3 linked regions of the Methylotuvimicrobium sp. KM2 genome follow. The protein of the gene in region 1 interacts with the protein of each later gene in a pairwise test. Links are inferred from orthologs where the notes say so. Each region holds a gene or a part of one and is shown on either strand. Other genes may lie near its edges.

Region 1 (3,425 bases):
GCTTGAAATCGGTAATCAAATGATCCTTATCCAACGACAAACTTGGGAGTTTGGTTATCGTTGGGTCCGGCTTACTTTTTTTGAAAATAGTGCTAGGCATTTTTGATGGCTCTTCGGATTGTTCGTACATATCAATCATATCGGTTTATTTTCATTAAACAAGTGATTTAAGGCGATTAAATTAAGCCTTAATCCGCTTGAGAAACAGGCGTTCAGTATTACTTGAATACAATATTCAGACAAACGGGTATCAAATGCCATGGACGGCAAGCCGAAGACACCTCAGTAGCACCAGTTCACAAATGCACGACTATGCATTGACTTGCCGCTCACCAACTAGAAACACTCGAAGGGAGCATCTAACTGATACGCCCATGGCATTGCTTATATTTTTTTCCCGACCCGCATGGACAAGGGTCGTTACGGCCTACCTTACGCTCATTTCTAACAAACGGCTGATCGACAGGTTTTTCCGGCTCCATCGGCGGCGCATCCTCGACCGGGGCCGCTATCGGCTCCGCCTCGGCATGCTCGTAATGCATTTCCTTGGGCGCTTGTCTCATTTCATCTATCGCCTGAACATCCTCTTCCTGAGTCACTTGAACCTTCGCAAGGATACCAATCACTTCGTACTTGATGTGATCCAGCAAACTGGTAAACATTTCGAAAGCTTCACGCTTATATTCTTGCTTCGGATCTTTTTGCGCATAACCTCTAAAATGAATGCCCTGACGCAAATGATCCATCGCCGCCAAATGTTCCTTCCAACTATTGTCCAAGACTTGCAACATCACCGATTTCTCGAAATGCCGCAATACTTTAGGTTCAATCTTGAGTTCTTTTTCCTTATAGTTTTGCTCGACCAACTCGACAATCCGCTCACGCAACGAGGCTTCATTAAGTCTTTTGTCATCCTCCAGCATTTGCCTGACCGGTATATCGGCATTAAATTCTTGCAAAAGATGATCTTCCAGACCTTTGGTATCCCACTGCTCTTCCATTGTTTTTGGCGGAATGTATTGCGTAATGACATTATTAACCACATCCTTGCGGATTTCGCTCATGATATCGGAAATATCTTCCGCAGCCATAAGCTCGTTGCGTTGCGCATAGATCACTTTGCGCTGATCGTTAGCGACATCATCGTAAGCCAAGATTTGTTTACGTATGTCGAAATTCCGGCTTTCGACTTTTCGTTGAGCGTTTTCAATCGAACGAGTGACCCAAGGGTGCTCGATCGCCTCGCCATCACCCATGCCCAATTTTTGCATCAAGCCTGCAACGCGGTCGGAGGCAAAAATACGCATTAACGGATCTTCGAGCGATAAGTAGAATCTTGTAGAGCCCGGGTCGCCTTGCCGCCCCGAGCGCCCCCGTAGCTGATTGTCGATACGCCGCGATTCGTGACGCTCGGAACCGATTACATGCAAGCCGCCGCTGGCAATGACTTGTTGATGACGATCGAGCCATGCTCCGCGAACTTTTTCCCGATCTTCTTCTGAGGCCTCCTCGCCCAGCGCCGCCAATTCCGCATCAAGATTACCGCCCAACACGATGTCGGTACCTCGCCCGGCCATATTGGTTGCAATCGTTACCGCGCCCGGCATACCGGCCTGTTCGATAATATGCGCTTCGCGTTCATGCTGTTTGGCATTCAATACTTCGTGCTTAATATTTTCCTTGGTAAGTAATGCGGAAATGATCTCGGAGTTTTCGATCGATGTCGTTCCGACCAAAACCGGCTGGCCGCGTTCGACGCAACTTTTGATGTCTTGAGCAATGGCCTGGTATTTTTCACGAGCCGTCAAATAAACCAAATCGCCCATGTCTTTACGAATCATCGGGCGATGGGTCGGAATGACGACTACTTCAAGACCGTAAATCTTGTTCAATTCAAAAGCTTCGGTATCGGCTGTTCCGGTCATCCCGGACAGCTTTTCATAGAGGCGGAAATAATTTTGGAATGTAATCGAGGCCAGCGTTTGATTTTCATTTTGTATCGTCACGCGTTCTTTGGCTTCGATGGCCTGATGCAGACCTTCAGACCAACGCCGCCCCTGCATAATGCGCCCGGTAAATTCATCGACGATCATGACTTCATTGTTCGCGACAATATAATCGACGTCTTTTTGAAATAAATGATGGGCGCGCAACGACGCATTGAGGTAATGCATCAGCCGAATATTAGACGCATCGTAAAGACTACCGCCATCGACCATCAAGCCATGTTCGGTCATCAATTGTTCGACGCGCTCATGACCTTCCTCGGTCAAATAAATCTGCCGGGTTTTCTCGTCGACAAAGAAATCGCCCGGACCATCTTCTTTTTCTTGTTTGGTCAAAAAGGGCACGATCTCGTTGGCTTTGATATAAATATCAGTGCTTTCCTCGGTCGGTCCGGAAATAATCAATGGCGTGCGCGCCTCGTCGATTAAAATCGAATCCACCTCGTCGACGATCGCAAATGCTAAATCCCTTTGAACTTTTTGCGCCAAGCTGAAAGCCATGTTGTCGCGCAAATAGTCGAAGCCGAACTCGTTGTTGGTACCGTAGGTGATATCGGCGGCGTAAGCGGTCCGTCTCTCCGCGCTATCCATGCGACTAACGATAACGCCGGTCGTCAAACCTAAAAACTCGTATACGCGCCCCATCCATTGCGCGTCGCGAGCCGCCAGATAATCGTTGACCGTGACAACATGCACTCCGCGCCCCGGCAAAGCATTAAGATAAGCCGCCAAGGTCGCCATCAAGGTTTTTCCCTCGCCGGTCTTCATTTCGGCAATCTTGCCGTCATTAAGAACCATACCCCCGATAAGCTGCACATCGTAATGACGCATGCCGAATACCCGAGCGGAGGCTTCCCTTACCGTTGCAAAGGCTTCCGGGATCAAATCATCCAACTTTTCGCCCCGCTTGAGACGATCACGGAACTCTTGAGTCTTGGCTTTTAATTCGCCATCGGATAATTTTTCATAATCGGAAGCGAGCGCATTAATTTTTTTGACCAGCTTCCTTTTCTTTTTGACCAGTCGGTCATTGCGACTACCTACAATAAATTTAACCAGCTTACCAACCATGCTTTTTTCCGGTGAGAATTGAGTAATAACTATTTAAAAGTTTCGGATTATATACCTTCTACCCCATTAGTTACAGTTAAAAGCTCTTATAGCTTCTACGCATCGACTTCAGATATTGCCGTATATCAAAGGCTGGATTGTTAAACCTTAACGATCAAGAAGAGGCATTCATCACTGTATCCTAGCCTGCCCGATATGATCGACAAACCATCGGTAAGCATCGGTTAAACCTTCCTCTAAACCGATACGATATTCCCAGCCCAACGATCTGAGCCGCGATACATCCATCAGCTTACGGGGCGTCCCGTCCGGCTTGGTCGCATCGAAGCTCAACTTGCCTTTGAACCC
Region 2 (2,895 bases), 2.9 Mb from region 1 along the record:
GCTCGACCAATTGTTGCCGCTTAAGCTTTTCGTCTTCTTGCCGTTTAGCTTCTTCCATTTGGCGTTGCGACTCGAGTAGCTTATTTTGCTGCGTCTTCAGTCGCTCCGCCTCAGCCTGAATCAACGATTCATCGATCACCATCGCTTCAATAATTTCGGGCGCGGGACCTGTCTCAAACACTGGAGATTTCGAATCGAAGCTGAACATGAATACGCCAAGAAGCAGAACGTGCAAAGTCAGGGCCAGGATAAAAGGCCCGGTTAATTTACGCTTACTAATCATACGTATTAATGCTGATATGGCTGCGTCATTAATCCTACTTTGGGGACTCCCGCATTTTTTAAGGCCGCCATCGCACTGATAACTTTGCCATAATCGACAAACTGATCGCCTCGAATAAATACTTGTATTGCCGGTTTATCCCTAAGCACATCGGCAACCGTGGCTGTCATTTCATCGGTCCCCATCTCCTGACTTTCCTGTCCTGCCATATCCACATAGAAACGCCCTTCGCGATCGATAGACACGATTACCGGCGGATCGCTCTGCTGCTCGGCAGTCTCGGTGTCCGCTTGAGGCAAATCAACGTCGACCCCGGTCTGAAGCATCGGCGCAGTCACCATGAAAATAATCAACAACACCAAAGTCACGTCGATGTAAGGAACGACATTGATCTCGGCTTTAGGCTTTCTGCGGCCTGATTGTCTACTGCTCATTGACTGTGCGCCTGCCTTTGCAATAAAACGACAAATTCATCGATAAAGAGTTCATACCGCCCGATCAAACGATCCAAACGACTGGCAAAACGGTTATAGGCAATTACAGCAGGAATAGCGGCAAACAAACCCATCGCAGTGGCTATCAATGCCTCGGCGATGCCCGGAGCGACTTGAGCCAAGGTTGCTTGTTGCACATTACCCAATGAACGAAATGAATTCATGATTCCCCAAACCGTTCCGAATAAACCGACATACGGGCTAATCGATCCGACCGTCGCCAAAAAAGGCAAATGTTCGTCGAGTCTTTCCAGCTCGCGGTTTAACTCGATCTTCATCGCGCGCTGCGCATTCTCGACTTGAACTTCGGGATCAATACCGGCTTTTTGCCGCATTCTCGAATACTCTCGGTAGCCCGCCAGAAAAATTTTCTCGATACCTTCCGGTTCGAAATCGGCATCGGTCAATCTTTTATATAGATCGCTAAGCTCGACACCCGACCAAAACTCCTCTTCAAATTCATCCGCAATATCGGCCGCTTTAGCAAGTTCCCTAGTTTTCGAAAAAATATAAGTCCAAGAAACAACTGACGCGACAACTAAGATCAACATCACCAGTTGAACAATAAAACTGGCTTCTTTAATTAAATGAAACAAGGATAAATCAGCATTCATTATGTAATGGCTCTAATAAAATGTCAGGTATGGCTTTAGGCCTCATGTTTTTGGAATCCAAGCAAGCGATACGCACCGTACCGGTACATAACACATCGCTTCCTCGGGTAATGGTTTGCTCGAATATTAGACTGGCTTTTTTAGCTAAAGTCACTATGGCGCTGACATTTATTTGTTCGTTAAAGCGCGCGGGCATCAAATAGTCGATCTGAACCGAGCGTACAACGAAAATAATGCCTTGCTCGTCGATCAAGCGATCTTGCTCGAACCCCATTGAGCGCAGCATTTCGGTTCGCGCCCGCTCGAAAAACTTCAAATAATTCGCATAGAAAACGACGCCTCCGGCATCGGTATCCTCATAATAAACCCGAACGGGCCAATTGAATGTTTGCATAGGGATGATTGTTTAGGGACTATTTGAGATGCAAAAGCATGAACAAGAGCGGTGAACAGTGAACAGTGAACAGTGAACAGTGAACAGTGAACAGTGAACAGTGAAATGATGCAGGATTTTACCCGCTTGTCAAGCGCCGATTTCACCTTTCACCTTTCACCTTTCACCTTTCACCTTTCACCTTTCACCTTTCACCTTTCACCTTTCACCTTTCACCTTTCACCTTTCACCTTTCACCTTTCACCTTTCACCTTTCACCTTTCACCTTTCACCTTTCACCTTTCACCTTTCACCTTTCACCTTTCACCTTTCACCTTTCACCTTTCACCTTTCACCTTTCACCTTTCACCTTTCACCTTTCACCTTTCACCTTTCACCTTTCACCTTTCACCTTTCACCTTTCACCTTTCACCTTTCACCTTTCACCTTTCACCTTTCACCTTTCCTCTCAAGTAAACAACTCGTCGGTCACACCCATTTGCACCGGCGGCTGCAAGCCGAAATGCAAATAAGCGTTCTGCGTTACGACTCGCCCTCTGGGCGTACGCATGATAAAGCCTTGCTGTAATAAATACGGCTCCAACACATCCTCGATCGTGCCTCGCTCTTCGCTGATCGCGGCCGCCAATGTATCTAGCCCTACCGGGCCTCCGGCAAAATTGTCGATCATCGTTCTAAGCAATTTTCTATCCAACGCATCAAAGCCGTTATTATCGACCTTGAGCATCGCCAGCGCTTCGCCGGCGATTTGTTCGGAAACCTTGCCGTCGCCTTTGACTTCGGCGAAATCGCGCACACGCCGCAACAATCGATTGGCAATACGCGGAGTTCCCCTCGAACGGCGTGCGATTTCATGAGCACCTGCCGATTCGATTGCAATTTTCAGTAAATTTGCCGAACGCGTCACAATGGCGGCCAATTCCTCGACCGTATAAAATTCGAGCCGCTGCACGATGCCGAAACGGTCGCGCAAGGGCGATGTCAAAAGCCCTGCTCTCGTCGTCGCGCCGACCAGCGTGAACGGCGGCAGATCAAGCTTGATCGACCGAGCCGCCGGACCCTCGCCGATCATGATATCGATTTGATAGTCCTCCATCGCCGGATACAGCA
Region 3 (3,067 bases), 3.9 Mb from region 1 along the record:
AAATTGCCGATACCTTACATCAACGGCAAAATCTGATCCAAAACCTTGCCGTTCGTGACCAAAATCTGTTTCGGAAAAATACCGGGATTACCCTTGAAGTCGGTCACGGTTGCACCCGCTTCCTTCGCGATCAATGCGCCCGCCGCGACATCATAAAGGTTCAATTCTTGCTCCCAAAACGCATCGACCTGAGCATCCGCAACCAAACACAAATCCAACGCCGCCGACCCCAGTCGACGCTGCCCGGCCGTCACTTGCGCTATCCGGCAAAAGCGCGCCAAGTTATTGTCTGTCAAATAACTTCGCAAACACGCAAAACCCGTGCTGACCATCGCATCGGCCAAGTTGGTTTCCGAAGACACATGAATACGCTCGCCATTCTTGTATGCGCCTTGCCCTTTTTGCGCCCAATAATAATCGTCGAACGCCGGCGCATAAACCGCGCCGAATTCCATTTCACCCTCAATTTCGAGCGCCACGCTGAGCGACCAAAAATACTGGCCTTTCGAAAACGAATGCGTGCCGTCGATCGGATCGACAACCCAACGACTGCTTTGGTTTTCGGTCTTACCGCTTTCCTCGCCCCAAAAACCGAATTGCGGATAGCGCCCGGTCAACTCCTTCTTCAAAAACGCTTCAACCGCGACATCGGCTTCGGTAACGAAATCGCGGGGCGCTTTTTTAGTAATTTCTATATGCTTCAAAGCTTTGAAATGATTCAATGCAATGGAACCGGCTTCGCGGATAACCCGCTCAAGATCGCTTGTAGAAATAGACATTATCGGCCTTAGAAATGAATTAAAGCCGTTTATTGTAAAGCATCGGCGGCAAGGCGGCCTATCTCAGTATGATGCAGAATTTTTTCAAAAGGTTGTAAAACCTGCCTAGGCCCTTGCATAAATACATACACCGGAGTCGAGGTGTGCGTGCCGGTGGCCCAGACCGCGTGCTGTTGTTCGGCAACTTCTCGCGCAAGCAGATTTTGACGATTGCCTGCCGGATAAGCAAAAAACGCGCTGTTAAAGCCCATCATAGGCACGCGCTTCAAACTCAATGATTTGTGGTTTGGCTGGTAATAGCGGTTTTTTTCAGTCGCCAAAATACGCTCGGCTTGTCTTTCATCGATTTTGAATTCGGTATAAAGATTAACCATCTCGACCAACCTAGCCGGCGTCTGTTGCGCCTTCGGTAAGGACTCGAAGCGCTTGAACAGCTCATAGTAACTCAACTGCTGTGCATACAATCTATCCAACACTTCAGGATTGCCGTAATTAAAGGACGGTTGAAACTGCCTGCCTTCTTGAAAATACGCACCAGGAAGCGAGCGGGGCTCGGGTAAATCGGCCGCCGAATAACTAAAGCCGAAGCCGCCGGTTTCATGATCGGCCGTGACGATCAATAAGGTATCGTCTCGCCCCTGCATCCAGTCAAGCACTGCTTCGAGCGTTTCATTCATCCGAAGCATTTCGTGCAATAAGGTGCCGGTATCGTTGCCGTGCGAAGCCCAATCGATCTGCCCGGCCTCGATCATCAGAAAAAAACCTTGTTCGTTTTTCGACAAGATGTCCAGCGCCTGCCGCGACATTTCCTGCAATGTCGGAACGGTACGTGCCGGGTCTTGTTTGGCTAGGGTCTCGGCAATGCCATTCGGTAATTCGGACGCGGCAAACAACCCTAAGGTTTTGTCTCGGGCTTGCTGCAATTGCGATTTATTGAAAACCAACTCATAGCCCTGTTGCCGTGCTTGTGCCAATAGATTTTTTCGATCGTTCCGTTTCGAAGCGATCGAGTCGGTCCGGCCCAGTAATTGCGCTGCCGATCGGTAATCTTGCGATTGTTTGTCGTTGACGGTTTCGGGCAACCAATAACTCCATCCCGCCGAAAACATAACATCCGGACCGATAGCCAGCAAATCTTCGGCAATTTCATTTTCGAGACTTCGATGTGTCTGATGCGCGGCAAATGCCGCCGGCGTCGCATGCGTGATGCGCGTATCGGATACCAGCCCTGTAGCCTTACCGATACGCTTGGCTTTTTCGACAATCGTTTCGCGGCGGTTGCCGTCTTTATCCAGCCCCAGCATTTCCGAACCGGCAAAATAACCGGTCGCCAATTGAGACGCCGAAGCTGCGGAATCGGTGACTAACGTGCCGGCCGCGTGTGTCGTCGAAATGGCTAAATTGGCATCGCCCTGTTCAATCATGCGGTCGAAAGCGGTTTTGCGCGATTGGATCACGCTACCCGGCGCTTGCCTGGCATAAGACAATAACAAGCCGACCTGCTGCGGCCCCATGCCGTCGCCGATCACTAAAATGACGTTGTTAATACGAGCATCTTCCGATTGCGCCAGGTCAACACAGGCACATCCCGTCAATGCTAGACTCAATAACCCCGGCAAACAGATCGCAATGTAAATTTTTTTCATATCAAATGCCAGTATTCGAATAAGCTTTAGTCAATAAGTTATCCTGATTACATATAAGCTTCAGCCTATTTGAAATCCGAAGTGGGTTTTGTGTCGCTATCGCGACGCTTATATGGAGTCGGTTCGCGGACCGGCAACCGCGATACTTTTCTTTGCTTGTCCAAAGAAAAGTATCCAAAAGAAAAGACACCCGGAGGCCGCTGTATCCTGCGCGCTGACGATTTTGCCGAGGGTTTTCAGAAGGGCTATCCCTAGCCCTCCGAAAACGAGCGGCATCCTTGCCGCTCCCCTGGCGGGCTATTCTCGGCAAAATCGCCAGTGCTCGGCGCGGCCTAACGGGCCCCAGGCGGGCGCCCTGAGTCAAGTTGGCTGAACGTTCTCAGTAATCAGGTAAGTTATATTGTGCATGATTGTTAGATTCAGCACGAGCTCCCAAGCTCTAACCGTTCCGATGAATCAACGCTTATGAGTCTAACAAGAAACGAACGCCAAACACCGAATTATCGATTATGATAACGTTATCGATACTATAAATTCGCCGATCGGTAAAGCTCATGGAAACCGCCATGTCAAAAATTCTCTCCGAAATAGACCCGCAGCAATTGCCGGCTATTCCTAAAGTCTTATTGAATCTGATCGAAG

What was found.
Region 2: the proteins of secA (region 1) and ybgC interact in binary tests that used the Escherichia coli proteins (3 or more experiments, as listed by UniProt). The link is inferred for Methylotuvimicrobium sp. KM2 from one-to-one orthologs.
Region 3: the proteins of secA (region 1) and WJM45_RS18620 interact in binary tests that used the Escherichia coli proteins (3 or more experiments, as listed by UniProt). The link is inferred for Methylotuvimicrobium sp. KM2 from one-to-one orthologs.

The regions. Positions count from the first base shown.
Region 1 is NZ_CP150634.1:490,283-493,707, reverse strand. The notes cover bases 160-3,425. They hold secA (preprotein translocase subunit SecA), read right to left. Parts: upstream 3,078-3,425; coding sequence 360-3,077; downstream 160-359. Other genes in these bases: WJM45_RS02215 (GDP-L-fucose synthase), read right to left, coding at 3,249-3,425. In the rest of the region: WJM45_RS02225 (glycogen/starch/alpha-glucan phosphorylase), read right to left, coding at 1-100. UniProt on the Escherichia coli protein: Required for protein export, interacts with the SecYEG preprotein conducting channel.
Region 2 is NZ_CP150634.1:3,405,854-3,408,748, forward strand. Bases 84-2,819 are described here. They hold ybgC (tol-pal system-associated acyl-CoA thioesterase), read right to left. Parts: upstream 1,786-2,819; coding sequence 1,381-1,785; downstream 84-1,380. Other genes in these bases: tolA (cell envelope integrity protein TolA), read right to left, coding at 84-283; tolR (protein TolR), read right to left, coding at 289-717; tolQ (protein TolQ), read right to left, coding at 714-1,391; ruvB (Holliday junction branch migration DNA helicase RuvB), read right to left, coding at 2,234-2,819. Outside these bases: more of tolA, read right to left, coding at 1-83; more of ruvB, read right to left, coding at 2,820-2,895.
Region 3 is NZ_CP150634.1:4,418,910-4,421,976, forward strand. Bases 118-3,025 are described here. They hold WJM45_RS18620 (alkaline phosphatase), read right to left. Parts: upstream 2,426-3,025; coding sequence 809-2,425; downstream 118-808. Other genes in these bases: WJM45_RS18615 (inositol monophosphatase family protein), read right to left, coding at 118-779; WJM45_RS18625 (HDOD domain-containing protein), read left to right, coding at 2,992-3,025. Also shown: more of WJM45_RS18615, read right to left, coding at 15-117; more of WJM45_RS18625, read left to right, coding at 3,026-3,067.